2 linked regions of the Methylocaldum szegediense genome follow. The protein of the gene in region 1 binds, or shares a complex with, the protein of each later gene. Links are inferred from orthologs where the notes say so. Each region holds a gene or a part of one and is shown in the gene's direction. Other genes may lie near its edges. The genes, in order: yajC and QEN43_RS02150.

The links.
Region 2: the proteins of yajC (region 1) and QEN43_RS02150 are in contact, whole or in part, in a crystal structure (PDB 2RDD), measured with the Escherichia coli proteins. The link is inferred for Methylocaldum szegediense from one-to-one orthologs.

The regions. Positions count from the first base shown.
Region 1 is NZ_OX458333.1:4,375,931-4,390,692, forward strand. What follows is about bases 3,766-6,504. They hold yajC (preprotein translocase subunit YajC), read left to right. Parts: upstream 3,766-4,829; coding sequence 4,830-5,180; downstream 5,181-6,504. Other genes in these bases: tgt (tRNA guanosine(34) transglycosylase Tgt), read left to right, coding at 3,766-4,779; secD (protein translocase subunit SecD), read left to right, coding at 5,241-6,504. In the rest of the region: QEN43_RS19145 (potassium transporter Kup), read right to left, coding at 1-1,606; QEN43_RS19150 (triose-phosphate isomerase), read left to right, coding at 2,738-3,103; preprotein translocase subunit SecG, read left to right, coding at 3,113-3,493; more of tgt, read left to right, coding at 3,673-3,765; more of secD, read left to right, coding at 6,505-7,085; protein translocase subunit SecF, read left to right, coding at 7,119-8,057; QEN43_RS19185 (M20/M25/M40 family metallo-hydrolase), read left to right, coding at 8,171-9,061; QEN43_RS19190 (HhH-GDP family DNA glycosylase), read left to right, coding at 9,074-9,784; aromatic/alkene monooxygenase hydroxylase FAD-binding subunit MmoC, read right to left, coding at 9,881-10,918; hcp (hydroxylamine reductase), read right to left, coding at 11,205-12,869; QEN43_RS19205 (Crp/Fnr family transcriptional regulator), read left to right, coding at 12,981-13,670; QEN43_RS19210 (DUF748 domain-containing protein), read right to left, coding at 13,779-14,762. UniProt on the Escherichia coli protein: The SecYEG-SecDF-YajC-YidC holo-translocon (HTL) protein secretase/insertase is a supercomplex required for protein secretion, insertion of proteins into membranes, and assembly of membrane protein complexes.
Region 2 is NZ_OX458333.1:483,572-499,294, reverse strand. What follows is about bases 1,279-4,978. They hold QEN43_RS02150 (efflux RND transporter permease subunit), read left to right. Parts: upstream 1,279-1,580; coding sequence 1,581-4,778; downstream 4,779-4,978. Other genes in these bases: QEN43_RS02145 (efflux transporter outer membrane subunit), read left to right, coding at 4,874-4,978; QEN43_RS02155 (efflux RND transporter periplasmic adaptor subunit), read left to right, coding at 1,279-1,566. Outside these bases: QEN43_RS02160 (TetR/AcrR family transcriptional regulator), read right to left, coding at 1-184; more of QEN43_RS02155, read left to right, coding at 382-1,278; more of QEN43_RS02145, read left to right, coding at 4,979-6,367; QEN43_RS02140 (NUDIX hydrolase), read left to right, coding at 6,364-6,870; QEN43_RS02135 (NUDIX domain-containing protein), read right to left, coding at 6,882-7,457; QEN43_RS02130 (PQQ-dependent sugar dehydrogenase), read right to left, coding at 7,523-8,671; cysS (cysteine--tRNA ligase), read right to left, coding at 8,811-10,247; gltX (glutamate--tRNA ligase), read right to left, coding at 10,247-11,647; QEN43_RS02115 (complex I subunit 4 family protein), read left to right, coding at 11,939-13,408; QEN43_RS02110 (DUF2309 domain-containing protein), read left to right, coding at 13,392-15,723.

The DNA.
Region 1 (14,762 bases):
GTCGACGGATTTCACGACGTTTCTCGGGGGCGACTCGGGGAGTATTTTCCGTGGTGACGGTCATGAGAACGACGGTTTCGTGCAATACCTTATTGTGCTTCAAGTTATGCAACAAGGCCGGGGGAATATCGTCTCGGCTACTGGTCATGAACACGGCGGTACCCGCTACACGCAGGGGAGGATTGCTGGTGATCTCGGCCAAGAAGTGATCGACGTCTACCGAGCCTTCCCGCAAGTTCTCCCGAAGCAGATCGCGGCCGCGTTTCCATGTTGATAGAAACGTGAAGGCGATAAGTCCGATGACTAACGAAAGCCAGCCGCCTTCGAAGATTTTTGTCGCGTTGCCTATCAGGAACACCGAATCGACGGTAATAAATCCGACGGCTGCCAAACCGCTCACGATAGGATTCCATTTCCACAAGCTGTACACTACGACGAGCGCCAAAATCGTGTCGACGGCCATGATTCCCGTTACTGCGACGCCGTACGCGGCCGCCAAATTGGATGAGGATTGAAACCCGAGAACCAGGATGACGGTGGCAACCATCAATGCCCAGTTGGTCCAGGGAATATAAATCTGGCCGTTTTCCTCTTCGGACGTGTAGTGAGTGCCGAGCCGCGGGCAAAAACCGAGCTGGATGGCCTGGGAGGTGAGCGCAAAAGTAGCCGAGATGATTGCCTGGGAAGCGACAATCGTGGCTATAGTGGCGATCACGATCATGAACGCGAGCATTCCCTCAGGCACCAGCAAATAGAACGGGTTCTGGATCGCGGAAGGATTCTGGATCAGAAGAGCGCCTTGGCCGAAGTAGTTGAGCATAAGTGCAGGCAGGACGAACAGAAACCATGTCTTGCGGATGGACTCCCGACCGAAATGTCCCATATCGGCATACAGTACCTCTCCGCCGGTTACGGCCAGGACGACGGCGCCTAAAACATATACGGATGGCCAGCCGTGTGCCGAGAGAAAATAAATGGCGTGCGCCGGGTTCGCAGCGGCCAACACCTCAGGAGCTTTTAGCAAGCTCAGCGTGCCAAACGCCCCAATAGCGAAGAACCAAACGCCCATGACCAGCCTGAATAGTGCCCCGCCGCCGGCTGTCCCTTTGCGCTGGAAGGCGAAAAGCCCTATGAGGATGGCGAGTGATAGCGGAACGATGTAAGAACGAAGTTCTGGTTGTAGGACTTCGAGCCCCTCGACTGCGCTCAAGACCGAGATAGCCGGCGTGATCATGCCATCACCGTAAAATAGCGACGCGCCGACCAGCCCCACCCCAATCAACAGACGCCGTAAGCGAGGGCCGATTTCTGCCTTTTGCTGGATAAGCGTTATCAGAGCCATGACACCGCCTTCGCCTTTGTTATGCGCTCGCATGATGACGATGGCGTATTTCAGCGAAATGACGATCAGAAGTGCCCAAAAAATAAGTGACAAGACGCCGAGTATGTTCTCCGGGGTTGGCTCCAGCACAAAAACGCCGGCGAAGCATTGTTTAAGCGCATAGAGCGGACTCGTACCGATATTGCCGAATACAATGCCCAGCGCCCCAAGTATCAAGCTTTTTTGCGCGTGTGATGGGTACGGGGCCAGAGTTACCGAATTCATGAACATTCTCCGTCGCCGACGCGAAAAGAGCGGGCGCAGCGTTCACGGCGTTGTGTGATGATCGGCTTGTCGATCCGTGCAAGAAGTGTCCTCGGGTAACCGGAACGCTTGTCGCGATCTGTCGGGACGCTATCTTGGCGATGCTTGTATGGGAGGGTGTCGCGGACGGTTGACAAGCGCATTTGATCCGATTGGCTCAGGCTTGACATTTCTAAGCAGCTACCGAATTTAAGGAAAAGAGTTTCCGCGATTCGGGATACCGCTCTCCGCTTGGATGTCCATATCCCGGCTTCCTTCCGCTTCGGGAAAGCAGACTCACGAGAATTCAGATCAGGCCGTGCCGGATGGGCCGGCTGTCAAAGGATCGCTGCTCAACGGGTTTGGGCATGCCTTGGCGCCATCCAATCGAGTTTTAGAGCATATGGGACAAAAGCCGTGATGCAACGCTCGACAACATTAAAAAATGCTGAAATCTCGCTCGCCCACAAGTATTGGGCAGCACAGAGCGATGTTACCCGAGGCTTGGCGTTTACAGAACAGTTCGAGAGCAACAACCGGTGAATAGCAATTTTCTACCGGAGAAATATTTCGGTTTGACTCGAATTCAATTTAGCGTTGTGCGGTGGGCGACCCCGCTACGTCTAGCTACGCCTTTCGAAGAGCGCCTAACGGCTGGGCGAGGGCGCGAGTGCGTATCTGCAACATATCCTTTTTGCTTGAAAAACCAGCGTTGAATCATTAAGCTTCCACGGTTTTACAACAAAGAGCGCTCGATGTTTCGTCGTCTTCCGGTCGTCGGAAGCTGGAAGATCGGCAGCATTCGAGGGTGAATATTCTTTCCGGCATTTCGGAAACTGAAACAGCGGAGGTGGGTGAATTCGCGCCGTTCGTGTGCATACCGGAGGCGGCCAGAGTGCTAGGAAGGAATAAATTTTATTGGGCGCGCAAGATGTAACGGATAAGGGCAATGGTGCGTTCACCGGGGACACGGCGGTGCCCATGTTGGGTGGTCGGATGCGATCTGGCTAGAGTGGGCCATTCGGAGCGGGGCGGTGATACAGGGAGTCCAATCAGGGGGTGGCTGCGAGTTTTAGGAAAGGGCTCGATCATAGGCTACAACGATTTTGACGCATGGATAAGGCCGTGGGACCGCACGGACAGAGCCATTTAAATGTTATCGGCACGCAATTAGATGCGGTGCTGGATCTGGCCAATGTCGCATCGTTGTCGAATGCGGTGATTGCCTACGAGCCGGTTCGGGCGATTGGAACCGGGAACGCCACAGCAGTTGGGCACATAATTGAATACCGGTGCTTGCGGTGGAAAATCGCGGAGCGGGAACCCGAAACCTCCGCTTCAGTCCGAGATTTTTACGGCGGCAGCGTCAAGCCCGAAAAGGCCCGGTCCCTGTTTGATATGCCCGACGTGGACGGTGGATCAATTGGTGAAGCATCCCTGGACGCCAAGTCCTTTCTCTCGATATGCCATTCGGTTTAGGTGAGTTTTATGTATCAGGCATTGACAATTATTCATGTCTTGGTCGCCTTGGCGATCATCGGATTAGTCCTTCTTCAGCAAGGTCGGGGCGCCGACGCTGGAGCAGGATTTGGGGGCGGGGCGTCCAGCAGTTTGTTCGGCGCCCGTGGTGCGGCCTCTTTTCTCTCCCGTACGACTGCGATATTGGCCACTCTGTTTTTCATGACGAGTTTAAGTCTTGCGTATCTGGCGGATAAACAAGATAATAAACAGGTTGATATCATAGATGGTCCCAGTGTGGACCCGTCTCGACGCGATCTTCCGCAGGTAGCGGAAGAGCCGCCAGCAACTGACAAGGCCGATTTGCCCGAGAGTGCCGATGCGCCTCAGTCGCCGGAGCCAGCAAAATAGCCAACCTTGTTAGATCATGTTCAGCCGATGTGGTGGAATTGGTAGACACGCCATCTTGAGGGGGTGGTGACGCAAGTCGTGTCGGTTCAAGTCCGACCATCGGCACCAATTCTTGATTCGAGACGGCCTGTCTATTTTGCATAGTCAGGCCGTTTTGCTTCCCAGCGCCTAAAAATTCGATGCAGTTTCATGTACGCAGCACTGACGGGAGGGCTCGACGGGGCGAGCTCATCTTTTCGCGAGGACGGGTACAAACGCCGGCATTCATGCCTGTAGGCACCTACGGTACCGTCAAGGCAATGACGCCCGAGGAACTTAAGGAAATCGGTGCTGAAATCGTTCTCGGAAACACCTTTCACCTGATGTTGCGCCCGGGTACGCAAGTGATTCGCTACCACGGTGGTTTGCATGAGTTCATGCATTGGGAGCGTCCGATTCTGACCGACTCCGGCGGATTTCAGGTTTTCAGTTTGGGTGCCATGCGCAAGATCACCGATGCCGGCGTTCAGTTCCGTTCTCCGGTGGACGGCAGCATTACGTTTCTAGGACCAGAAGAATCTATGGCCGTCCAGCGGGATTTGGGTTCGGATATCGTGATGGTTTTCGACGAGTGCACGCCATATCCGGCGAGTTACGAGCAAGCCGCCGATTCGATGCGGCTGTCTTTGCGTTGGGCGGAGCGGAGCAAAGAAGCGCATGCAGACAATCCGTCGGCATTGTTTGGCATCGTGCAAGGCAGCGTTTACGAAGAGCTCCGGCTCGAATCGATCGAGGGACTCAAGCGGATTGGGTTCGACGGCTATGCGATCGGAGGTCTTTCGGTGGGCGAGCCAAAAGAAGATCGGGCGCGTGTCTTGAACGCACTGTTGCCTCACATGCCCGCCGAAAAGCCTCGCTATTTGATGGGTGTCGGTACGCCCGAGGACATCGTCGAGGCCGTGCAGCTCGGCATCGACATGTTCGACTGCGTTTTGCCGACGCGCAACGCCCGCAATGGTCACTTGTTCACGCGCTACGGCACAATCCGTATCCGCAACAGTTGCTATCAGAACGATATCCGCCCGTTGGACGAGGAATGTCGTTGCTATACCTGTCGGAATTACAGCCGTGCCTATCTTCGGCATTTGGACAAGTGTGGCGAAATTCTCGGATCCCGGTTGAATACGATACACAACCTTTATTATTACCAAGAGCTTATGGCCGGGCTTAGGGAAGCGATCGGGCAGAATCGTCTGAGCGAATTCGTGGCTTGGTTTTACGAGCAGCGAGGAAAAGGCGATGTGTGAAGTTTTGTGTAATAATGCCGCGTTTTTAAAAAGATAAACAAGGATCCATTATGAGTTTCTTGATTTCCGATGCATTTGCTCAAGCCGCGCCGGCTCAGCAAGAGCCGGGATTGGCCGGTCTCATCTTACCGCTCGCTATTTTGCTGGTCTTCTTTTTCTTATTTGTTCTCCCCCAGCAACGCCGGGCCAAAGAACAGAAGAAAATGATCGAGTCTTTGACCAAAGGGAGCGAGGTCGTCACCAATGGTGGGCTGCTCGGTAGAATAGCGGATTTGGACGAAAATTTCGTTCAATTGGAAGTTGCTGATAACGTTTATGTTTACGTCCAGCGTCATGCGATTGCGGCACTCATGCCGAAGGGTACTTATAAGGCAAAGAAAAAAGCCGAAAACAAAGGCTAAGCAATAATCAAACGGCGGATGCCCCGTCCCCAAGGGTATCGCGCCTTACAGGCAGCTATTATGCGAAACAGCTTTCCACTTTGGAAAAATCTTCTGATTATCGGGATATTGGTGCTGGCGTCGATTTACTCGCTGCCCAATTTTTTCGGCGAAGATCCCTCCGTGCAGCTTTCACCTCTGCGAAGCGCCAAACTCGACGATGCCACTCGCGTTCAAGTCGAAAAATTGCTGAGCGACGCCGGGTTAAAACCGAAGTCGCTCGAGTTGTCCGAAAAGCGACTTCTGGTGCGTTTCACCGAAACCGAAACCCAACTCAAGGCGGCCGACCTGTTAAGCGAATCGCTGGGCACGAACTATACGGTAGCACTCAACTTGGCACCGGCCACGCCCGCTTGGTTGAGGGCGATCAATGCCCAACCCATGTATCTGGGTTTGGATCTTCGGGGTGGCGTGCACTTTTTGATGCAGGTGGACACCGAGGCGGCCATCCGACAGGCGGAAGAGCGTTACGCCGAAGACATTCGTTCGCTTTTGCGGGAAAGCAAGATCCGTTACCTGTCCGTGGACAGGGGTAACCGGGTTATCGAGGTGAAGTTCCAGGACGGGGATACCTTGGCCCAGGCCAGGGATGTCATTCGGCGAGAGCTTCGCGGTCTGGATATCAGCGTGGAAGGAAACGCGATTCGGGCCACGATGTCCGAAACCGAGCGACGGGAGACTCGCCGGCTGGCTGTGGCGCAGAATATCACGACCCTTCGGAACCGCATCAACGAATTGGGTGTCGCCGAGCCGGTGATTCAGCAGCAAGGCGAAGACCGTATCGTGGTACAGCTTCCGGGCGTCCAGGATACCGCTCGTGCCAAAGAGATTCTGGGAGCCACCGCGACGCTCGAATTTCGCTTGGTGGACACCGAGCACAGCGTTCAGGGTTTGGAAGAGGGCAGGACGCCACTGGGGAGCAGGCTCTATTACGATCGAAGCGGCAGGCCGATCTTGTTGCAGCGCAAGATCATCGTGACCGGCGATCAGATTGTGGATGCTTCCTCGGGTCTCGATTCCCAATCCGGTTCGCCGGCGGTTTTCGTGACGTTGAACAGCATAGGCGCCCGTAAAATGGCCGATGTCACGCGAGACAATATCGGCAAGCCGATGGCGGTCGTGTACATCGAAACCAAGACGGAAACCAAGGAAGTCGAAGGTCGAAAAGTGACCACCAAGAAGAAAATCGAGGAGGTCATCAACGTCGCGACGATTCGCGACCGTTTCAGCAAACGTTTCCAGATCACCGGACTCGACAGCACCGACGAAGCGCGCAATTTGGCGTTGCTGCTGCGCGCCGGTGCTTTGGCGGCACCGGTGGACATCATCGAGGAACGTACCGTAGGCCCCAGTTTGGGTAAAGAGAATATCGAGCAGGGCACCCGTTCCTTCATTATCGGCTTTGTCCTGATCGCGATCGTGATGATTCTTTACTACAAGGTCTTCGGGATCATCGCGAATATCACGCTGATTTTCAATGTGGCTTTGATCCTGTCGATTCTGTCAGTTTTGCAGGCGACGCTGACCTTGCCGGGGATCGCCGGCATCACGCTGACGATAGGTATGGCCGTCGATGCCAACGTACTCATTTACGAGCGCATCAAGGAAGAACTGCGTAACGGCAATTCCATTCAGTCCAGCATTTACGCCGGATTCGAGCGTGCGTTCGCAACCATTTTCGACTCCAATCTCACGACGCTCGTGGCGGCAGTCATGCTGTTCGCCATCGGCTCCGGTCCCGTGAAAGGGTTCGCCGTAACCCTGACGATAGGGATCTTGACCTCCATGTTCACTGCGGTGATGTGTACGCGGATGTTGGTCAATTTCGTCTACGGCCAGAGGCGCGTCGCCAAATTGTGGATCTGAGCCGGATTCGAAGAATTTCAGGAGATATGATCAGTGGCCGATACTAAAATTCGGGGTTATAAAATCGACTTCATGCGTTGGAGCTGGCCGGCGGTTGTTCTGTCCGCTGTGCTCAGCGTGGTGTCGCTCGTTTCACTGGGGTGGCAAGGACTTAACTTCGCCATCGACTTTACCGGAGGCACGATTATCGAGGTCGCTTATCAGGAGCCCGCGGATCTCGAAGAGGTGCGCCAGCAGTTGAAAGACGCCGGTTTCGCCAATCCGATCGTGCAGCATTTCGGAACCACCCGAGAAGTCCTAATCCGTCTTTCCCCACAGGAGGACATGACAAATACCGACCTGAGGACTCGGGTTATGGATGCCTTGAGAAAGGATCCCGCCGTTCAAGTCGAACTCCACCGTATCGAGTTCGTCGGCCCCCAAGTTGGAGAAGACTTGGCGGAAAGCGGCGTGGTTGCCTTGCTGCTGGCGGTACTCGGGATTCTGGCCTATGTCGCATGGCGTTTCGAGTATCGTTTTTCGTTCGGTGCCATCGTCGCCAGCGTGCACGACATCGTTTTGATCCTCGGGGTGTTTTCCGTTTTTCAGTTAGAGTTCGACCTGAGCGTGCTGGCCGCCGTTCTCGCGATCCTGGGTTACTCGATCAACGATACCATCGTGATCTTCGATCGAATTCGCGAAAATTTCCGGAAGATCCGACGCGGCGAGGTTTTGGACATCATCAACCTATCCATCAACGAAACGCTGAGCCGTACTTTGATGACCTCTTTTCTGACCTTGTTGGTCTGTATCGCGATGGCCATCTGGGGCGGAGAAGTCCTTCGGAACTTCTCTCTGGCCTTGATCGTCGGCATCGTGGTGGGTACCTATTCGTCGATCTACGTCGCGAGTGCATTGGCCTATTGGTTGGGGGTCAGCCGCGCCGACCTTCTGCTGCCTGAGAAGGAGGGGGCAACCGATAACCGTCCCTGATCGCATCCGGATTCGATCGGATCGGAAAGGCCGCTTCGAGCGGCCTTTTTTCGTCGGCAACTTTCCCAAGTTGGCTCAGATCAAATGGAGGACAGTCCCGAACGCGACTCCTCATGAGGGAAGGGCTAGCCATCGAGCAAATGGCCGCCAGATTGAAGGTCCACGTTCATACCCTGGCCGATCGCATAGGCGAGCGAAACTTGATGCTGCCGGAAGCCTTGCGCGCCGCCGAGCGCTACATCGCGGAGCAATGGGAGGCTCAAGGGTATGCGGTAAACCGCCTCGCCTACGAGGTGCGGGGGATAGAATGCGCCAATCTGGAGATAACACGGCAGGGAAACCGTCGTGCCGATGAGATTATTTTGATCGGAGCTCACTACGATACGGTATTTGGGAGTCCCGGCGCGGACGACAACGCCAGCGGCGTCGCGGCGTTATTGGAGTTGTCACGCCTGTTCATGAGCGCCGCGCAGAAAAGGACCGTCCGTTTTGTGGCCTTCGTGAACGAGGAAGCGCCGTTTTTCGGCGGACGATACATGGGCAGTCTGATTTATGCCAAAGCCGCCAAACAGCGCGGCGATCAGATACGCTTCATGGTTTCGCTCGAAATGCTGGGCTGTTATTACGATACGCCCAACAGCCAGAGCTATCCGGTTCTGCTCAAATACGCTTACCCCGACCGCGGCAATTTCATTGCCTTCGTGTCTAACCGGCGTTCTCGGAACGACTTGCTGCGCCTCGTCCGAGCCTTCCGCCGCCATTCGGGTTTTCCGGTTGAGTATCTCGCTGCGCCGTTCTTCGTGCCCGGAGTCGCGCTCAGCGACCATTTTTCATTCTGGAGGCAGGGGTATTCAGCGATCATGGTGACGGATACCGCGTTTTATCGAAACCCCTGGTATCACACGGCCGACGACCGGCCAGATAGACTTCAGTACGAATCCTTCGCGGCGGTCGTCCTAGGTTTGTATTCGGCGTTGCTGGATTGCGCGAACGATGCGTTCTGAGGCTGCACGATCATGTCCAAATCCGCTCGATCGGAAAATCGATACGCATCACCTAGCGACCTGGTCGCCGCGCTGGGCGGCCGTTTTTCGGCCGAACTGGAAATCGATGTATCAGAGCGGGGCGACGGCGAACTTTTCAAATGGTTTCTTGCGGCCGTTTTGTTTGGGGCGCGTATTTCCGAGAGGATTGCGGCGCGTACCTACCGGACCTTTGCCAAAAGAAAGCTGACGACGCCCGAAGCCATCATAGCGTGCGGTTGGGACGGCTTGGTGGCGGTCCTGGACGAAGGCGGGTACACCCGTTATGACTTCAAGACCGCGACGAAACTGTTGAACCTGTCGCAGTCTTTGCTTGAAGAGTACGGGGGCAGTCTCAATCGACTACATGCGAAAGCCGAATCCGCCGAGGACCTGGAACAAAGATTGATGGCCTTGGCGAAAGGCATCGGGCCGACGACAGTCACTATTTTCTTGCGGGAATTGCGCGGCATATGGCCCAAGGCGACACCGCGTCTGTCCGATCTGGCTATAGACGGAGCCAAAGCGCTGGGTTTTTTGCCCGACGAGCAGTGTGAGAACCGTTTAGCGGCAGCACGACTGCAGGCGCTTTGGGCAAGGGCTGGCGGGGCACCTTCCGAATTCCCGGATTTCGAAACGGCATTGGTCAGGCACGGCCTGTCGCTGCGACGGGCGAAGACGCATGCCGGCAAATCGGCCGGTTGATCACGCATAGCCCGTTTGGCTTTGCCCCGCGGAGTGAATTCTGGGCATTGTTTCGAGCGAATGACGGGAGCTCGATTCCGCGAGCGGAGCGGCGCGTTAGGTCGAAGGCAGGAACCGCTCGCTAAAGATGTGCTCATCGGAAATCCCGAAAGCGCGTGCCGTCTCCGTTGCTGCATCGATGAGCGCAGGGGGACCGCAAAGATAGAGGTCGGGAGCGGGGCCACCCTGTTCCAGGTCGCGCCGTAAAGCATCCACGGGAGTGCCGCGAAATCCGCTCCACGTCGGTTCCGGGTGCCACACGCACAGTTCGACCTTGAGCTGCGGCAAGTGTTGGCTGAGTTCCCGAAGGGGATTCAGGCAGAATAGTTCGGCTTCGCGATTGACGCCGAAATAGAGCCTGGCCGGTTGCGGTTCCTGTAACTCGGCCATGTGGCGAAGCATGGAGAGCAACGGCGCCAAGCCGGTACCGCCGCCCACGAAATAACGTGGCCTGAGGCTTTGTGCCTGCAAGACGAAATGGCCGCTAGGGCCACGGATGTTGATGCGCTGGCCGATTTTCGCCTCCCGCTCCAGGTAAGTGGAGAACGCTCCGCCCGGTTGCAGCCGGATCAGAAATTCCAGTTCACCAGTCCAGTTGGGGGTATTGGCGATGGAGTAGGCTCGGCTGATGTCGGTGCCGGGAATTTCCAGGCTCATGTACTGACCCGGTTCGAAATCCGCAGCTTGGCTGCCGTTGCTGTCCGGCTGCAGCCGCAGTAACAGTCGCACCGTTTTTTCGGCGATGGTCTCCAGCTCGACGATTTCGGCCGGGCGACTCGCCAGTCCTTCGAAGCGGATGCGCTGGAAATCGTAAGGCGCCTTGAGCGATAAATTGCTCAGCGGGCGCGTTCGGCAAAGCAATACGTCGCCTCTAGCAGCAGCGTCCGGGGGCAGCGCCAGGGGGTTATAGCTGTCCAAGTCGTAATCGCCGTCGACACGGGTGCAGAGACACGCGCCGCAACCGCCGTCCCGGCACAGTGACGGCAGTATAATGCCTTCCTCTGCGGCGGCGGCGAGGAGATTCTGCTCAGGGCCGCAGGTGAAATTGAGCTGCTGCCCGTCGCGGGTAGTGAGTGTGATGACATGGCTGGTCATGGCTTCTCCGTTGGAAAGTCGGTCATTGAAATCACTTGAGAGTAAATCGGCGAAGCGGTGCGGTGGGCTAGGCCGCGAGCCCGTAACCCACCAATCGACCTCAAAACGCCGGTTAAGCGGAACCCGCCCTGAACCGTCGAACGGATCGCCCCGAGCGGAGCCGAGGGGCCTGTCCTGAGCCTTGTCGAAGGGCTAGCCCCCATCGATCGATTTCGTTTGGCTCTACGATCCGACGACGAATGTTCACTCGAATGCCGAATGGAATAAGCTCTCTCCTCTCAAGTATTCAAGCCGCACGCTGAAGTGCTGCCTCGATGTCGGCTTCGGCCGTGGTGATCGGTTTCAGATCGAACCGCGCCGAAAGCTGTTCCAGGAGGGCTGGCGTCAGGAATGCTGGCAGGCTCGGTCCGAGCCGGATACCGCGAATGCCGAGTGATAGTAGAGTCAAGAGTACGGCCACGGCTTTCTGTTCGAACCAGGACACCATGAGGGACAAGGGCAAGTCGTTCACCCCGCAGTTGAAAGCTTGCGCCAGGGCACTCGCGATTTGAATGGCGGAGTAGGCGTCGTTACATTGGCCGAGGTCCAGGAGACGCGGGATGCCGCCGATAGTGCCGAACTCGTTCCGATTGAAGCGGTACTTGCCACAGCCTAGGGTGAGCACGACACTGTCCTCGGGTACGCGGTTCGCCAGATCGGTGTAGTAATTGCGCCCGGGCGCCGCGCCGTCGCATCCGCCGATCAGGAAAAAGTGACGGATGGCGCCGGTTTTGACAGCATCCACGACTTTGTCGGCAACGCCGAGCACCGCGTTGCGGGCGAATCCCACGGTGACGGTTTGTTCCGGGCCATCTTCCTGGAAACCTGGGAGAGCCAGCGCCGCTTGAATGACCGGCGAGAAGTCGCCGTTGGCGATATGGCGTACACCTGGCCAGCCTACAGGTCCTGTGGTGAAGAGGCGTGACCGGTAGCGAGGATGGGGTTCGATCAGGCAATTGGAGGTCATCAGGATCGCGCCCGGAAATTCGGCGAATTCGTGGGTCTGGTCCTGCCAGGCACCGCCGTAATTGCCGACCAAATGCGGATAAGCACGCAGTTTGGGATAACCGTGGGCCGGCAGCAGTTCGCCATGGGTGTAGACGTTGATGCCCCTGCCTTTAGTTTGTTCCAGTAGGGCCGCCAAATCCTTCAGATCATGGCCGCTGACCAGGATCGCCTTACCTTTGACCGGAGTCGTCCGCACGGCGGTCGGTTCGGGGTGGCCGAAGCTGCCGGTATTGGCGGCGTCCAGAAGCTCTAGAGCCGTTAGATTCAACTGGCCGACGGCCAGCGCTTGATCCAGGAGTGTTTCGGCATCGGCGGGGTTACCGGCTAGAAAGTCCAGGATTTCCTCGAAACGGGTATAGAGTTCGTCGCTTTCGTAACCGAGAATGCGGGCATGGTAGGCATAGGCGGCGACCCCTTTGAGTCCGTAAAGAATCATTGCCCTGAGACCGATGATATCGTCACCCACTTGTTCGCGGCCGGCGGTTACGGCGGCTGACTTAGTTTGCGCCAGCAAGCCGTCGATATCATCCATCGGCTGCCAGGCGGCGGGTCCGTTCAGGACTTCGGGAGCGCCGCCTCGTTCCCGTGCCGCCTCTTCGTAACGTGCCTTGATTCGGTCGCGCAGCCGGGCGGTTTCCTGAATCATGGCGATGAAACGGGCGGGATTGAAGTTGACGTTGGTCAGGGTCGTGAACATCGCGTAGAGTATGAACCCGTCCACCTCGCGGTCAGAGATGCCGAATGCACGGGCGCGCCGGGCATACTGGGCGATGCCTTTCAACCCGTAGATCAAAAGGTCCTGAAGATCGGCGGTGACTTGATCTTTACCGCAGATTCCTTTGGTGCTGGTACAGCCGTTACTGGTATCGGTACGGGCGGTTTGTTCGCATTGATAGCAAAACATGGCATTTTTCCTTTAATTGGACATTCAAATCGTATCGACGGTGAACAACATAGCGGCCGAAGAATCGTCTCTCCTTGACCTAGGTCAAGCGGCTTCCTTCGGGAGACCGGCATGAAGAGAACGATGCCCGATTGGATTTACCGGCACTTGCTGTTCGCGGAGTTGGATCAGCCTCAATTGGCCCAGGTGGTTACCGCCGCGCTTCCTGTTCAGCTGGATGCGGGAGAAGAGCTTTTTACGCATGGTCAGCGGGCGACCCGCTTCTTCATATTGGAAACCGGGACGATTCAGCTTTATCGCCTTTCGCCGGCGGGCGAGGAGAAGGTGATCGAGCTGATTTGGCCCGGCCAGTCTTTTGCAGAGGCGGTGATGTTTATGGAGGGCAACCGTTATCCGGTCAGCGCCCGCGCGATCGTTCCCAGCGAGGTTTGGGGGTTCGACATGAACGTGTTTCGGGCAGTGTTGCAGAATTCGCCCGCCGTCTGTTTCCGGCTTCTGGGCCGGATGAGCCAGCGCCTTCGCCAGCTGCTGCAGGAAATCGACGAGTTAACCCTTCAGAACGCCACGATGCGGCTTGCGCAATACCTGCTTCGGTCCGCGCCTGAGCCAAGCTGTGGACGTTACAGCGTGCATTGGGAAACGCCGAAGCAAGTGCTGGCTTCGCGGCTTTCGGTTCGTCCGGAGACGTTTTCCCGGATTCTTCAGCAATTGGCGCAGGCCGGCATAATCCAGGTCCACGGCAAGACGGTGGAGGTGCTGGATGCGGCCCGTTTGAGGAACTGGGCGGGCCAGAGCGATTAGTCATCTAAGAAACGGCGGCTTGACCTGTCCGCCGTTTTAGGACGGCAGCCGAAGCCGTACCCACCGCTGCGGCGGCGCTGTCGGATTTTCGCCGTTCGGCGATTTCGCTCAGTCGCCCACTGCGCCGAGTTCAAGCCGGGACGGAACCTGCCCATCGACCTCGTCGGACGTAGATTCGGCCTTTCCGATACCGACATGCGTACGATCGACGCCGGGCAGCCCGATCAGCTCTTGCTGAATCGCCTTGGCGCGGCGGTCTGCCAGTGCTTCGAGTTCGGAGGTAGGTAAGGGCGGCGCGTTGCTTACCAAGTGTTCGAACAGGCGTTCGTAGAAATCCTGGTCCTCACTTCCCCGACCGATTAGCGCCAACATTCGGCTGACACGCTGCGGCCTTTTTCCCGTTTTCTTTTCATAGTCGGCCTGAATCTCTTCTAAGGCTTTGGGACCTCCGCGTTCGACCACGAGGTCTTCCAGCGCACGCTGGGTCTTGGCATTGGTGAACGCCAGGGGCCCCGGATCTTCGCCGGGTTTGAGTCCCATGTCCAGTTTTTCCGCAACGGCTTGGCGAACGTGTAATGCCTTCAGGGCTTCGCCGTCGCGCTTGGGGTCAAACCGGCCATGTATGGTCAGCTTGAGCATCGGGCGTTTTTCCATGGCCTCCGCAACTTTCTTGAGCTTTTCCTTCTCCGGCGGTGGCAAGGTATAGCTGCCAGGACCGAAAAGAACGGTCTCCGGGTGTTCCTCTTCGCCCGCGAAGACCGATCCGATCATGCGAAACGGCGCGGTCACGGCTTTTTTCACCACCGTGGTGACGGCCTCCCAAATGAGCTTGCCGTAGCGGAACTCGGGGCTGTCTACATCGCCCTCGACGGGTACCGAGACGTTGATTCGTCCTTGAGAGTCGGTAAGCACGGCGACGGCGAGATCCAACGGTAGGGAAACGGCATTGGGGCTTTCGACGCGCTCACCCAGGGTGAAATTGTCGAGAACGATCGTGTTGTCACTCTTCAAGTGGCTGTTGTCGATTTTGTACTGGAGATCCAGATCGAGCTTGCCGGATTGAATCTTGCGTCCCGCGAAGGTCGCGCTGTA
Region 2 (15,723 bases), 3.9 Mb from region 1 along the record:
ATAGGTCCGCTTTACCGCCGAAGTACCGGTAAATGGTGCGAAGAGACACGCGAGCTTCGCGAGCAATCGTTTCCAGGCTTACGTTGCCATATCCTCTTTCCACGAAAAGCCGAAGAGCGTGATCGAGAAGCTGATTCTGGCGGATCGTAATTTCTCCCTTTCTCGGGCGGCCTATTCGATTCATTATCGTTACTATTTTTGTAGATCGATGGACATAGCCATCCAGTTTAGCGAGAATAATGAAAAGATATCTTACCTTTTCTTTTTGTACCGTGTCGCCACCCCGGCCGTTCCCGCTTGATTAGCAAAACTTATGCGAGCTTCGTTTTCGGGCGTTGAAGGCTGCTGTTTATCACATCCATTTTTAGTCCTCGATTTCTAATGTTTCCCGACAATACGTTTCGCCGCATCACGCTATGGCTAGGTCTCTTCGCTGTGCTCGCCGCGCTGCTCATTGGCTGCGGCGGCCAATCGGATGCCCCCGCGGCCGAAGCCGAGGCGCCGCCAGTTAAAGTCAAAGTCGCCCAGCCGCTGCAAAAGGAAGTCTTGGAGTGGGACGAATACACGGGGCGAATCGAAGCGATGGAAACCGTGGAAGTGCGTGCGAGAATCGACGGCTACCTGGACAAAGTCAACTTCAAGGCCGGCGACAAGGTAAAAAAGGGCGATCTATTGTTTGTCATCGATCCCCGCCCATACCAAGCCGAACTGAAGCGTGCGGAAGGAGAACTCGAGCGCGCTCGGGCACGCCTCGAATTGGCTAAGAACGACTTACAGCGGGCGGAACATCTCAGGCGAGCCAAAGCCATCTCCGAAGAAGAATACGACGCCCGAAGCAAAGGCCAACGCGAGGCTGCGGCCGCCGTTCGGGCGGCAGAAGCGGCAGCGCAGATGGCCAGGCTGAATCTAGAATTCACCGAAATAAGAGCACCGATCAGCGGCCGTATCGGACGCGAGTTCGTCACTCAGGGAAACCTGGTGAGCGGCGGCGGGGCCGGGACTCTGCTGACGATCATCGTATCCGTCGATCCGGTTTACGTATACGTGGACGTGGACGAACGGGCGGTCCTGAAGTACAGGCGCTTGGCGGAAGCCGGGAAGCGGACCAGCGCCCGCGAAACTCGCATTACCGCGAAGTTGGCCCTTATCGATGAATCCGACTTTCCGCATGAAGGCTATATCGATTACATCGACCCGCGCATGGATCCCAGCACGGGCACTTTGCGCGCCAGAGCGGTTTTCAGTAATCCGAACGAATTCTTGAGCCCCGGATTCTTCGCCAGGCTTCGCGTGCCGGGAAGCGCGCCCTATCAAGGTCTGCTGGTTCCGGACAGAGCCGTCGGAACCGACCAGGGGCAGAAGTTTGTCTGGGTTGCGAAAGACGACGGCTCGGTCGAATACCGTCGGATCGTGCCCGGTACCGTAACGGGTCAGATGCGAGTGATCTCGGAAGGATTGCAGCCCGACGACTGGGTGGTCATCGAAGGCGTTCACAAGCTAAGTCCCGGCACCCGAATCGAAGCGGAGCGAATCCCTCTCGCGGCAATCGACGGCAGTTCATCGTAGGCACGCCTCCGAATATGACGAGATTCACTCATTTTTTCATCGACCGTCCCATCTTCGCGTCGGTCCTTTCCATTCTCATCGTTCTGGTTGGCGGACTCGCGGCCTTTTCCCTATCCATCGCGCAATACCCTGAAATCGCGCCGCCCACCATCCAAGTCAGCGCAACCTACCCGGGTGCGAATGCCCAGGTGTTGGCCGAAACGGTGGCGACGCCCATCGAGCAGGAGATCAACGGCGTTGAAGATATGTTGTACATGTCGTCCCAGTCCACCAACGAAGGGGTCATGCGCCTGACCATCACGTTCAAGCCGGGAACCGATCTCGATAAGTCGCAAGTACTGGTACAGAACCGGCTGGCTCTGGCCGAGCCGAAACTGCCGGAAGAAGTGCGCCGACAGGGGATTACCGTACGTAAGCGCAGCCCCGATCTGAGCCTGGTGGTGAATTTGATTTCGCCCGACGGCCGCTACGATTCCGTTTATCTCAGCAATTACGCTCTGCTGCAGATCCGGGATGTGCTCGCCCGGCTGCCCGGCGTCGGCGACATCACCCTGTTCGGCGAACGGGAATACAGCATGAGGGTTTGGCTGGACCCGGAAAAGGTCGCGGCCCGCAACCTGACCGCGAGCGACGTGGTCCAGGCCATCCGCGAACAAAACGTCCAGGTAGCCGCTGGCGTAGTAGGGCAGCCACCCACACCCGGCGGTCTCGATTTCCAGCTCACCGTGACTACCATGGGGCGTTTGGCGGACGAATCTCAATTCGGCGACATCGTCATCAAGACCGGAAAGGACGGACAGGTCACACGACTCAAAGACGTCGCGAGAATCGAACTTGGAGCCAAGGACTACAGCTCGTCGCTCAAGCTCGACGGTATACCGACGGTTGGCATCGCCATTTTCCAGTTGCCGGGCTCCAACGCAATCGAAACCAAGAAGGCTGTAGTGGAAGCCATGGAAAGGCTCAAACAGCGCTTTCCAGAAGGGCTTGACTATCTCCTGGTCTATGACACGGTGGTATTCGTCACGCAGTCGATCGCCGCGGTCGTTCAGACCCTCTTCGAGGCCATCGTGCTGGTCGTGGTCGTGGTCATGGTGTTCCTTCAGAACTGGCGAGCCACGATCATCCCATTGCTGGCAGTACCCGTGTCCCTGGTCGGCACCTTCGCGGTAATGGCTGCCATGGGATTGTCGCTGAACACGCTTTCACTGTTCGGGCTGGTCCTTGCTATCGGTATCGTCGTGGACGACGCCATCGTCGTGGTCGAAAACGTGGAACGAAACATGGCGCTTGGCCTCAAGGCCCGGGAAGCGACCCGTCGGGCCATGGAAGAAGTCGTCGGTCCGATCATCGCGACTTCACTGGTCCTGGTCGCGGTTTTTGTGCCGACGGCCTTCATCACCGGCGTATCCGGTGCGTTTTACAAGCAGTTTGCCCTGACCATCTCGGTATCCACGATCATTTCCACGTTCAATTCGCTCACGCTCAGCCCGGCGCTCTGCGCCGTCCTTCTGGACCGTGCGCACGGGGATAGAGATTGGTTCACGCGCTTGATCGATCGCCTTTTTGGATGGTTTTTCCGCGGTTTCAATCGGTTCTTCAGCGCCTTCGGCGAAGGCTATTCCCGGCTGACCGCGCGGCTGATCCGCATCACGGGCATCGTCCTGGTGCTTTACGTGGCGCTCAATAGCCTGAATTTTCTCGCTTTCGCCAAAGTACCGACCGGATTCATCCCACAACAGGATCAGGGCTATCTCATTCTCTACGCGCAGCTCCCGGACGCCGCTTCGCTGGAGCGTACTGACGCGGTTATCGATCGCGCTACCAAAATCATTCTCGAGACCGAGGGTGTCGCGCACGTGAATGCCTATGCCGGATTTTCGCTTCTGTCCGGAGGCCGCCAGTCGAACGCCGGCACCCTATTCGCCCGCCTCGAGCCGTTCGAAAAGCGCGCAGGACATCCGGAGCTTTCGGCGGACTCCATCATCGCGAAACTGCGTGAAAAGCTTTCCGTGATCGAGGATGCCCACATCGCCGTGTTTTCGCCACCACCGGTCCGCGGCCTAAGTTCGGTGGGCGGCTTCAAGCTGCAGATCCAGGACCGCGCCAACGTCGGTCCCGAGGAATTGCAGCGCGTGACGAACGATATCATCGCCAAAGGCAACGAACAGCCCGGACTGGTTGGTCTATTCACGACCTTCCGGGCCAGCACGCCACAGATCTATGTGGACATAAACCGAACACAGGCCAAGTCTTACGACGTACCGCTGAGCAACGTCTTCCAGACGCTTCAGATTTATCTCGGCTCCCTATACGTCAACGATTTCAATCTGTTCGGCAGAACCTACCAGGTAACGGCACAAGCCGACTCGATGTTCAGACTGAAACCCTCGGATATCGTCAACCTTAAGACTCGCAACCTGAACGGCGACATGGTTCCCCTCGGCACCTTGGTCGATGTTCGCGAAACCGTCGGTCCCGACAAAGTGACCCATTACAATCTGTATCCATCGGCCGAAATCAACGGTAGTACCCAACCCGGTGTCAGTTCGGGCCAGGCCATCGCGATCATGGAAGAACTATTGAACCGAGAGCTTCCCCTGACGATCGGCTTTGAATGGACCGAACTCAGCCTACAGGAAATCCTGGCCGGCAATACCGCCAAGATCATATTTCCCCTGAGCGTGATTTTCGTATTCCTTGCACTGGCCGCGCAATACGAGAGCTGGTCGTTGCCGTTCGCCGTCATTCTTATCGTTCCCACCTGTCTCTTGAGCTCGATGGCCGGCGTCTGGCTCCGTGGCATGGACAACAATATCTTCACCCAGATCGGTTTCATCGTCCTGGTCGGACTGGCCAGCAAGAACGCGATTCTGATCGTCGAGTTCGCCCGCAAGCTCCAAGAGGGGGGCAAAGATCGTTATCAAGCCGCCATCGAAGCGGCGCGCCTGCGCCTTCGGCCGATCTTGATGACCTCCTTCGCTTTCATTCTCGGCGTTTTCCCGCTGGTCGTATCCACCGGCGCTGGCTCGGAAAACCGGCGCATACTCGGGACCGCCGTGTTCAGCGGTATGCTTGGGGTCACGTTGTTCGGGCTGTTACTGACACCGGTGTTCTACGTGGTCATACGACAGTGGGTCGAACGCCGTCAACGACCCTCTTCGGAATCGATCGATACCGAGACTCCCTCTACGCCGCATATCAACCCCTGATTCGCCAAGCCATGTCCAAACTTTGCACGGCCATTGAACGCGGGCGGTCAGCCCCAGACGATCGCTCTCTTGGCGCACCCTTGGGGCGCGCCTTCATGATCGTGTTTTCCGCGTTGGTTTCCGCCTGCGCGGTCGGTCCTGACTATCGGCAACCGGACGCTGCCCCGGGTGCACAGTTTGCCCATGCCGTGCTTCCCGAATTCAAACGGGACGGGATCGAGATCGCATGGTGGAAGCAATTCGACGATCCGGTGCTGTCGGAACTCATTGACCAGGCGGTGAGCAATAACCGAGGTCTCAAGGCAGCCGAAGCGAATCTCCGGGTCGCGCGTGCGCTCTATCTCGAGGCCGGGCTGGATCTCCTCCCCACGATCACCAGCCATGCCAATTACACGACGACGAAGCGAAGTTTCGACGCCATGAACCGCCGACAGTACGCACCGCGCGAGCTCGAACTCTTCAACGTCGGCTTCGATGCCTTCTGGGAAGTTGACTTTTTCGGCCGGATACGGCGCAGCGTCGAAGCCCGAGACGCCGAAGTCGCAGCCGCTGAAGCCGACCTGCGCGACCTATTGGTCAGCGTGATTGCGGAGGTGGCCCGCAATTATTTCGAATTGCGGGGTTTGCAGAATCAGCTGGACGTAGCCCAAAAAAACGCCGACAACCAGGCCGCCACTCTAGAACTGACCCAAGCTAGACTGGAAGCCGGACGAGGCACGGAACTGGATACCTCGCGCGCTAAAGCCCAACTCGACTCCACGTTGGCGACGATTCCGCCCCTTCAAAGTCGTATTCGGCAAACCATCCATCGCCTCGGCGTGCTAACTGGTCAACTTCCGGACAGCCTGTCCAGCCAGTTGTCCACGCCCGCGCCTATGCCCAAGATTCCCGAATCGATACGGATCGGTTCACCTTCGGAGCTCCTGCGGCGCCGCCCGGACATTCGCGTCGCCGAGCGTAATCTTGCTGCAGCGACCGCCCGAATAGGCGTCGCCACGGCCGATCTTTTCCCTAGGGTAACCTTCAACGGCACCATCGCCTTGGAGTCCCGCACGCTTTCCGGGCTCGGCGCTTCCGGTACCGAGGCTTTCTCGGTGGGACCACGCATCTCCTGGGCATTTCTCGATCTCGGACGCGTCCTAGCCCGCATCAAGGCAGCGGACGCCAGCGCGGAAGCGAGACTCGCGAATTATGAGCAAACCGTGCTGACGGCACTCGAAGAAACCGAAAACGCACTGGTCAATTACAATCGCGAGCGCACCCGTCTCGCCTTGTTGATGTCCGCGGCAGCCGCGAGCGAACACGCTCATCAGCTCGCGCACCTTCGTTTCGAAGACGGTATCGAAGATTTCCTCACCGTCCTGGATGCCGAACGCCGCCTGCTCCAAGATCAGGAGCAATTGGCGCAAAGCGAAACCGCCACGGCGACTGCTCTGATCGCCGTCTATAAAGCGCTGGGCGGAGGCTGGGAAGTTTACGCCCCGGACGAAAATGCCGTCGCATCGGTTCCGGCATCGACGCAACAGGCATCTTCTGTCAGCGTCGGGCCGACCGCGGTTCCGGACACACCCGCACGAAACACGAAATGAAGGACGAATGGGTTTACGAAGTCGACGAGGACGACCGAATCATCGGTCAGCGTACGCGCGCCGACGTTCACAGGCTAGGCTTGCGCCATCGGTCCGTGCACATCCTGGTGTTCAATCATCTCGAACAAATACTGCTGCAAAAACGTTCTCACAGTAAGGACATCAACCCGGGGCTTTGGGATACCTCCGCCGCCGGTCATGTCGACTGGGGAGAAAGCTACGACGAGTGCGCGTTGCGGGAGTTGGGAGAAGAACTTGGAATCGAGAGCCCTTCGCCTCCTAGATTCTTGTTCAAGTTGCCCGCTTCCGCAGAAACCGGATGGGAGTTCATCCAGGTTTATCGGGTCGTCCATTCCGGCACCCTGCGGCTCGATCCCAGGGAGATCGACGAGTGCCGGTGGTTCGACACGAATGAGCTGGACTCATGGGTACACGATTCGGGAATCGGGTTGACACCGTCGTTCCGGCTGATCTGGCTGCGCTATCGTAACCGTAGACCGTAGGATGGTCGTTCTCAGGTCCGATCCAGCCAGGTTCGGAGCTTTACGAGCGCCTGTCTCGTGGAGTTGAAGGCAAACTCTTCGGGCCGCACATCGTAAGGCGATACCAGCCTAAAATCGGCCACGTCGTCCGCTGCCCGCAGGGTGTCGATCTGCGGTGCATCGCAAACAAAGAACAGGTCCGTGATTTTGTACAGCACACCGCCGTAAAGGTAATCATTCGGCGCGCTGCTCAGATAGCGATAGTTGATGGCTTCGACATTCAACTCTTCCGCGATTTCCCGCCGCAGCGCGTCTTCCACTGTTTCGTCGAAATCGACGAACCCACCGGGCAGGTCGAGTTTGCCTTTTCCCGGATCCTTGGCGCGCACGCACAAAATGAGCTGATTTTGGTGGAATACGAACCCACCCACTGCCGTGCAGGTGTTGAAAAAGAACAGAAAACCGCAGCGCCCACATCTGATCGCACGCTGCTCGTGAATGCTCAAATATTCGCCGCCGCAACGGGGGCAAAAACGAAAGGCGTCGTACGGTCCGGGTCCGGGATCGGGATCAACGAATGAAAAGTCTTCCGAATTTTGCGTTTTCATGGTTTCGTCGAAAAAAATAAACGGGATCGTGCTTTACTTTAACTTTTTCTGCTACAGCGGAGTTCTTATCGAACAGGCACTAAGCGGGCGATTTTGCCGTCGTCGGTCGAAAAATAAAGAAACCCATCCGGTCCCTGCCTTACCTGACGAAAGTTCAGGTCGAGATCGTTCAGCAATTCTTCCTGCTTCACGATCTTATTGTTGGCGTCTATCACCAGTCGACGAAGGTGCTGACCACTCAAATTGGCCACGAACAGATTACCCTTCCATCTTGGGAAGACGTCACCGAAATAGAACCCGATTCCGGATGGGGAAATGGACGGTACGTAATACGCGACCGGCTGCTCCATTCCCGGCTTTTCAGTACCTTCCCCGATCTTCGGCCCCCAATATTCGCGGCCATAGGTAATCACCGGCCAACCGTAGTTCGCTCCCGGGCGGATGAGGTTAATTTCGTCACCGCCGCGGGGCCCGAATTCGCTCTCCCACAACTCGCCTGTCACCGGATGCCGGGCCAACCCTTGTGGATTGCGGTGGCCGTAGCTCCAAATCTCGGGCTTGGCGTCCGGGTTGTTCGCAAACGGATTGTCGGGCGGTACGCTGCCGTCCTCGTTCAGACGCAGAATTTTGCCGTTGTGGTAGCGTAGATCCTGCGCCTTATGCCGCTCGTTCCTGTCTCCGACCGAAATGAAAAGCCGGCCTGAGCCGTCGAATTCGATCCGCGAACCGAAGTGGATATTATTCCCATTGGGCTCCCAGGCGCTGAAAAGCTTCCGGTAATCTTTCAGCTCGAGTCCTTCCAACCGACCGCGGCCGAGGGCCGTGGTCATTCCGGCATCCACTTTTTCAGAATAGGTCAGGTAAATCCAGCCGTTCTTGTCGAAATCGGGATGGACCCTTACGTCCAGCAGTCCGCCTTGTCCGGCCTGAACCACAGGCGGTGCCCCCTGAATGGTTTGCACCGATCGGGTATTCGGATCGAGAATACGCAACTGCCCGTCTCGTTCCGTGAACACGATCCGTCTGTCGGGGAGAAAATCGAATCCCCAGACCACGTCTTCCTGCTGGGCGATGACTTCCACCGAAAACGGCTGCCCTTCGGACTCATACGCGCCTTCGGAAGACCGAAACGCAACGATTCCCAAGGCAATAATCGCCAAAAGGAACCCTGCGCGAATCCCGATACTCCTCATCTTGCCGGCTTCAAGTTTCACAACTCCTCCCTTGGAATGTCTGATCCAAACCGCGATTTCGTCCCTTTCGGCAGACTATGATTCCTCGTTACTTGAATCCAAGGTAACGGAAGCTGTCCGTCCGCTTAAAGATTAAGTGCAACAAGACGCTCAGTTGAAGTCAAAGCCGCCGCCAGGTGGTGCCGTCGGCTGTATCCTCCAGTATGATGCCCTGCTCTTTGAGCTCATTCCGAATGCGATCGGCGGTAGCCCAGTCTTTCTTCTTGCGTGCTTCTAAGCGCTCTTGAATTTTTTGCTCGATACGCTCGTCACTCCAAATAATCTCAGCATCGAACTCGGCACCCGTTTTTGTTTGAAGCCTTAGCGCTCCAGGTCCGGACTTCAGAAATTCTTCCGGGTCGGTCTGTAACAGGCCGAGTATTTCACCGAGTCGTTTGAGCGTACCGGCTAAGTTTTCCGCTTCATCTCGACTTGCATTCCTCGCCCGATTGACTTCTCTTGCCAGCTCGAACAATACGGCGATCGCTTCGGGCGTATTGAAATCGTCGTTCATCGCCTCTTCGAAACGGCTAATAAACGCTTTATTTCGATCGCCTTCCGAAACCGGTACATCGCTGCGGATTCCGCGCAGAGCGGTATAAAGCCGGGTCAGCGCAGCATTCGCTTCGTCGAGATTTTCGTCCGAGTAGTTGAGCGGGCTTCGGTAATGGCTGTTGAGAATGAAAAACCGCACTACTTCCGGGCGATAACGGGCTAGAACCTCGCGGACCGTAAAGAAATTGCCCAAGGATTTGGACATCTTCTCCTCGTTCACCCGCACGAACCCGTTGTGCATCCAAACGTTGACGAACTTTTCGCCAGTCGCCCCTTCCGATTGCGCGATCTCGTTTTCATGGTGAGGAAATTGCAAATCCATGCCGCCACCGTGGATGTCGAAGTGATGTCCGAGGCAACGGGTGGACATGGCCGAACACTCAATGTGCCAACCGGGACGCCCCTTGCCCCAAGGGGAATCCCAAGCCGGCTCTCCCGGCTTCGCCATCTTCCACAGCACGAAATCCAGGGGATCGCGCTTGGCCTCCTCGATTTCCACCCGCTCGCCCGCCCGGAGATCTTCGATGTTCTTACCGGATAAACGACCGTAACCTTCAAATTTCGACACCGCGTAGAAAACGTCGCCGTTGTCGCCGATATAGGCATAGCCGCGATCGATCAAGGACTGAATCATGGCCACCATATCGTCGATGGATTCCGTTGCGCGCGGTTCGATATCCGGTGGTAGCACACCCAACGCGCGTTCATCTTCGTGCATCGCGTCGATGAACCTGGCGGTCAGCGCTGCGATGGATTCTCCATTCTCGTTGGCGCGCTTAATGATCTTGTCGTCGATGTCGGTGATATTCCGAACGTACGTGACCTCATATCCAAGATAGCGCAAATAGCGCACGACCATATCGAATACCACCATGACGCGGGCGTGCCCTAGATGGCAGTAGTCGTACACGGTCATCCCGCACACATAGAGCCGGACCTTGCCCGGTTCGATGGGGGTAAAGACTTCCTTGCGGCCGGTCAGGCTGTTGTAGATCTTCAGCATCATTCGGACTCGTAGGTAAATTCCGCCAAGCGTCGATGCAGCCGGTGCGGATCCAGTAAGCGGTAAATCGTTCCGAGCTCCGGCCCGTCCAGGCGCCCGGTCAAGGCGGCGCGAAGCGGCATGAACAACGCCTTGCCTTTGACTCCAGTCCGAGCTTTCAGCTCGCGCATGAAGACGTCGAACTCGCCTTGAGCCGCGTTGGCCGCATCGATGGCCGAAAGGTAATAGGATTCTCCCGCTTGTGCGGCAGTTTCAGCGGCATCCGGATCGAGCTGCAGCTCGTCCGTGAACAAGATGCGTGCCCAGCGGTCGGCCTGGTCCGGGAAAACGCAATTGCTACGCACGATTTCGATGAATGCCGCAAGATGTTCGTTCGGAACGATGGCCGCGGTCTCCTTGCGCAGCCATCCCCTGAGCGTCTCGTCGTCGGCCGATCGGACCACCATCTGCTGCCAATGATCCAGATGGACGATGTCAAACCGTGCAGGCGATTTGCCGAGGCGCGATAGATCGAAGTTTGCCTTGAGCGCTTTGAAATCCATCAGCTCGTCACTGTCATAGTGATGCCCTAGTCGGGCCAGCATGTTCAACAGCGCGCTCGGAAAATAACCTTCCTCACGCAACTGTTTCAGGCTGCGGCTGCCGTTGCGCTTGGACAGGGGCGCTCCGTCATTGCCTAGAATCAGCGAAATATGGGCATACTGCGGTATCGGCAAGCCGAGCGCCGAAAGAACCAACATTTGCCGGGGCGTGTTGGCGAGATGGTCTTCACCCCGCAACACATGCGTCACGCCCATCAGAGCATCGTCGATGGCGTTACAGAAGAAAAACGCCGCGCTCCCGTCGGCCCGGCGGATGATGAAGTCGCCGATGTCGTCGGTAGCGAATTTCTGCGGTCCACGCACGAGATCCTCGAATTCCACCGTTTCGTTTTTCGGCACTCGAAAGCGCAAGGTAGGCCGAAGCCCTTCATCGAACTTGCGTTTCACCTCGGCCGCCGTAAGATGAGAACACTTGCCCGTGTAACGCGGCGGCTGCCCCGAACTCAGTTGAATCTTGCGCGAAATCTCCAATTCTCGGGGCGAGCAAAAACAGTAATAGGCACGGCCCTGCTGCTCCAATTGCTCGTAATAACGCTGATAAATCGCGCCGCGGCAGGATTGAAAGTATCGTTCGTCCGGCTCCGCATTTTTGGGACCTTCGTCCCAATTCACACCCAACCAGCGCAAATCAGCGATCAGTTCCTCCACGAACTCGCTGCGGCTCCGCTCCTTATCGGTATCCTCAATACGAAGCAAGAAACGATCTCCAAACAATGCACTGAACAATGCCGTACGGGCATTGCCGAGGTGCATGAGACCGGTCGGACTGGGAGCGAAGCGAGTTTTGGTCGAGGTCATATCTAGGAAAGAATGGGGGGATGAATCGGCAAGCTTTTTGCCAAAAAGACAATTTAGAGCATGGCGTAACCTCCCGCAACCCTATGAAAGTTTCGCCCGGAAAACCGTTGCTTTTTGTTGACAAAGGTGTCACTGCTCTTGAACGCCCGTTTGCACGAATATCGCATGGTAAGCTTACCTTGGCCCAATTTTTCATTTATAGTATCGAGTCAAAACAACTAGGAAACTCAGGCATTCGGCTAATCGAGCCTCAAAACTCGCGGCCTTGCCTGACAAAACGAGCATCCGAACATGCATATCCTCAGTCTGATTCTTTGGACGCCTGTTGTCGGCGCCTTGGCCATTTTGGCTTTACCTGCACGGCAAATCCGCTTAATTCGGGCGGCGGCCTTGGGTTCATCGGCTGCCGTTCTGATGTTGACCATCTGGCTTCTGTGTCAGTTCGACACATCCTCTTCAGCGATCCAATTTGCCGAGAGCCGTCTTTGGAACGCTGAATTAGGAAGTTACTACGCCCTCGGGGTTGACGGTTTTTCCCTGCCCATGGTCGTACTGTCGGCCCTCCTGTGTCTGGTGGCGGTGCTGGCCTCGGAGAGCGTGAGCGCGCGGGTCAAGGGATACCATTTCTGGCTGCTGGCCCTCGAGTTCGGCATGATCGGCGTCTTTCTCGCCCAGGACTGGGCTTTGTTCTATGTGTTTTGGGAGTTGACGCTGATCCCGCTCTTTTTCCTCATCGACCAATGGGGCGGAGAACGCAAGCATACGGCTAGCCTCAATTTCGTCCTGTACACCATGGGTGGATCGGTGTTCATGCTGGTGAGCCTATTGATGATTTTCACCGCATCTTCCGAACACTCCACGACCATGGAGTCTATGCTGGCCACCGCGCGGAGCCTGCCCCGTGAGCAACAAATTTGGATTTTCCTGGGCTTTTTGATCGGGTTCGGCGCAAAAATGCCGGTGTTTCCTATCCACGGCTGGCTGCCTCTTGCGCATGTGGAAGCGCCCAGTCCGGTGAGTATTCTGTTGTCCGGCGCGCTTCTCAAAATGGGCGCCTATGGCCTGCTCAAAGCAACCGGCATGTTGCCGGAGGCGGCTCAGGCGCTCCAACCCCTGCTCGCCGGCTTGGCCTTGGTCAGCCTCGTATACGGAGCGTTACTCGCCTGGCGGCAGACCGATCTCAAGGCCATGATCGCCTATTCCTCTATTAGTCACATGGGTGTCGTGCTGATCGGCATTGCGGCGCTCAATCAAGCCGGGTTGCTAGGCGCCGTGTTGCAGATGACCGCCCACGGTCTCATTGCCGGTGCGCTATTCCTATTGATCGGTCTTCTCTACGAGCGCACCCATACCCGGGAAATCACGGATTACAGTTCCCTGGTGCAAGTGACCCCGCGCTTCGCCTTCTTTACGACCCTGGCCCTACTCGCGTCCATGGGGTTGCCGGGCTCGGCAGGTTTCGTGGCAGAACTCCATGCCATCATCGGCGGGTTTCAGAGTTTCGGATGGATCATGCTCTTTGCGAGCGTCGGTGTACTCATAGGCGCGTCCTACGCCATCCGAACTGCCGCCAGGCTGTTTACGGGTCCAATGCGGCCGGAAATGCAAAATGTCCACGATCTGCGCAGCCACGAGCTCGTCGCCGCCGGAGTTTTGGCAGCAGGTATCATGGCACTGGGACTCATGCCAGGTCCGATGGTGTCGTTGACAGACGCCTCCGTCAATCAACTCAGCATGGTTTTCAATGACAAGAATTACTGAGGAACCTAGAGTGCTATCGCCCAAATCGAAAGCTACAAGGCCCGACATCCGCCGGCGGTTGCAGGAGGCGGTGGACCACCTCGATCATATCTTGCCGGGACAGGCGCCGATCATGAACTTCGTGCATCACAATACGCTGCACGGTTTTCAGCATCTGCCATTTCAAGAGGCCCTAGAAGCCGTCGAACAACTGACCGGCATCAGAGGCTACTTGCCTGAAGAAGAATTCCGGAAGTTCTACTCCCAGGGCCGGATTCTCGATGAGGATCTGGCCGCCGCCTTCGCCGAGTCACCGCAACTCAAAGGTGACGAAGTGCTGCTTCGAGTCGGCGATCGAACGATCCTTCGGAAGGATGTTTATCGCATCGCCATGGTCTACGGCGTGGACGCCGTCACGCCGAGCCAGTTGAATTGGCTGATCGAGGAAATGGGGGTACTCGACCGGTTTCAAAGCGATATCCCGCCCGATGCACGCCGCCTCCTCATGGACTCGGTCAAACGTGTGACGGGAAATTCGGAGGCGCTACAGGAAAGTACACTGATCCGTGAGTTGTGGAATGCCACCTTACGAGTTCTCGGATTGGACCAGACCGCACCTCACCCTGAAGACTTAACCGATCTCACCGTCCGTCAAGCCGAAAGCTTGTTGAGCGAATCCGGACTATCATCCACAGGCGCTAAGTCCAGTACCACTCTCGCGCGGCAAAAAATGAAAGCGGAGGCCCGCGCGCTCTCCGATACACTCTTCGCCGACGTCGGCCACGGCATTTCGCTGCGCGGGTTGCTCCTGACGTTAACCGGACGGGATGTGCTCGACACGGTCCGACCGATACTGATCCGTTTTTGTGCCTCCCATTTGGACGAGGGGCTTGCGGCTTGGCATGCGGCCGACCGCTCGGAAGGACTGTACTCGGCATGGCGTCGTTCAGCGCCTTATGATTTCTCACTCGGTCTCAGCGATTTTCCGGATTGGCGGGAAGTCGTATCGGCTTTGCCGGAACTCGCCGTCGATGCGGTTCATGCGGAACTTGTGCGGATAGGCCTTCCAGAAGATCGCTGGGAGACCTATTTAGAGCGAATCGCTCTGGAAATTCCCGGCTGGTCGGGCATGATCAATTGGCGGCAGCATCATCCCGATTACGAGGCCAACCGGGAAGCGCCCGCCTCGCTCATGGATTATCTCGCCATTCGATTGGTCTTGGACCGAATCGTCATCGAAGGGCTTTGCCAGGAAACCTGGGGCATCGCGGGCACTTGGCCGTCCTTGCACGCCTATTTCGAACGAAATCCGCCCGAACTCCTCGTGCGCCATGCTCTGTTCAATGGCAATCTGCCCGAGTATCTGGCGGACGCGGCGCAGCAATTGGTCGCCGAATCGCGCCCCGGAAACTTCGATCGTGACCGTTGGTGGTCGGTTGCGGACATGATCTCGACCTGGAAGCACAGCTCGCTGGCGGAGAAACCCCACCGGCTGACCATTCACGACAGCGGCTGGCGTTTGTTCCGCTTGGCTCAGCATCTGGGCCTTTCGGGTCATGACGTCGGTTCGCTTTCGTTGCAGTCCTGTGAAGCCCTACTCGCCGCGGCGAGCGAATTGTCCTCGTCCACGCGTGGTTTTATCTGGCTCACCGCGTATGAGAGACGTTATCGCGAACGACTGTTCAACGCGCTGGTTAACAATCGCAAGCTGAAACCTTCGAAGCCACAAGACAAACGTCCGACGGCACAGGTCGTTTTCTGCATGGACGAGCGAGAAGAAGCGTTCCGCCGCCATCTGGAAGAACTCGATCCCAGTATCGAAACACTGGGAACCGCCGGTTTCTTCGGTATCGCCATGTACTGGCGCGGCTTGCACGATGAAAAGCCCATTCCCCTTTGCCCCGTGGTGGTGACGCCCAATCACGAGGTGAGAGAAGCGGTCCGCCCGAGCTACGAGAGCATCTCCCGGCATGGCGATCGGACACGCCATCTTCTGCACCGCTTCGAACAGATTTTTCACTCCGAGCTGCGGCGCAATCTTCTGTCTTCGGCTGTGCTGACCGATCTGCTCGCCCCTTTCATGATGGCGGTACTGTCCGGCATCGTATGGGCGCCCTACGCTTTCAAGAAACTGGTCGGAAGGCTTTTTAATAAGCTGTTGCCCACCGTACCCACATATCCCGAGATCACCGCTTCCTCCAAGTCCAAGAGCCACGAACATCCCCAGCTCGGATTTACGGATGAAGAACAAGCCGATCGCATCTTCGCCTTGTTGCGTTCGATCGGCCTGACCTCCGGCTTCGCACCTATAGTCGTTTGGGTCGGCCATGGCTCAA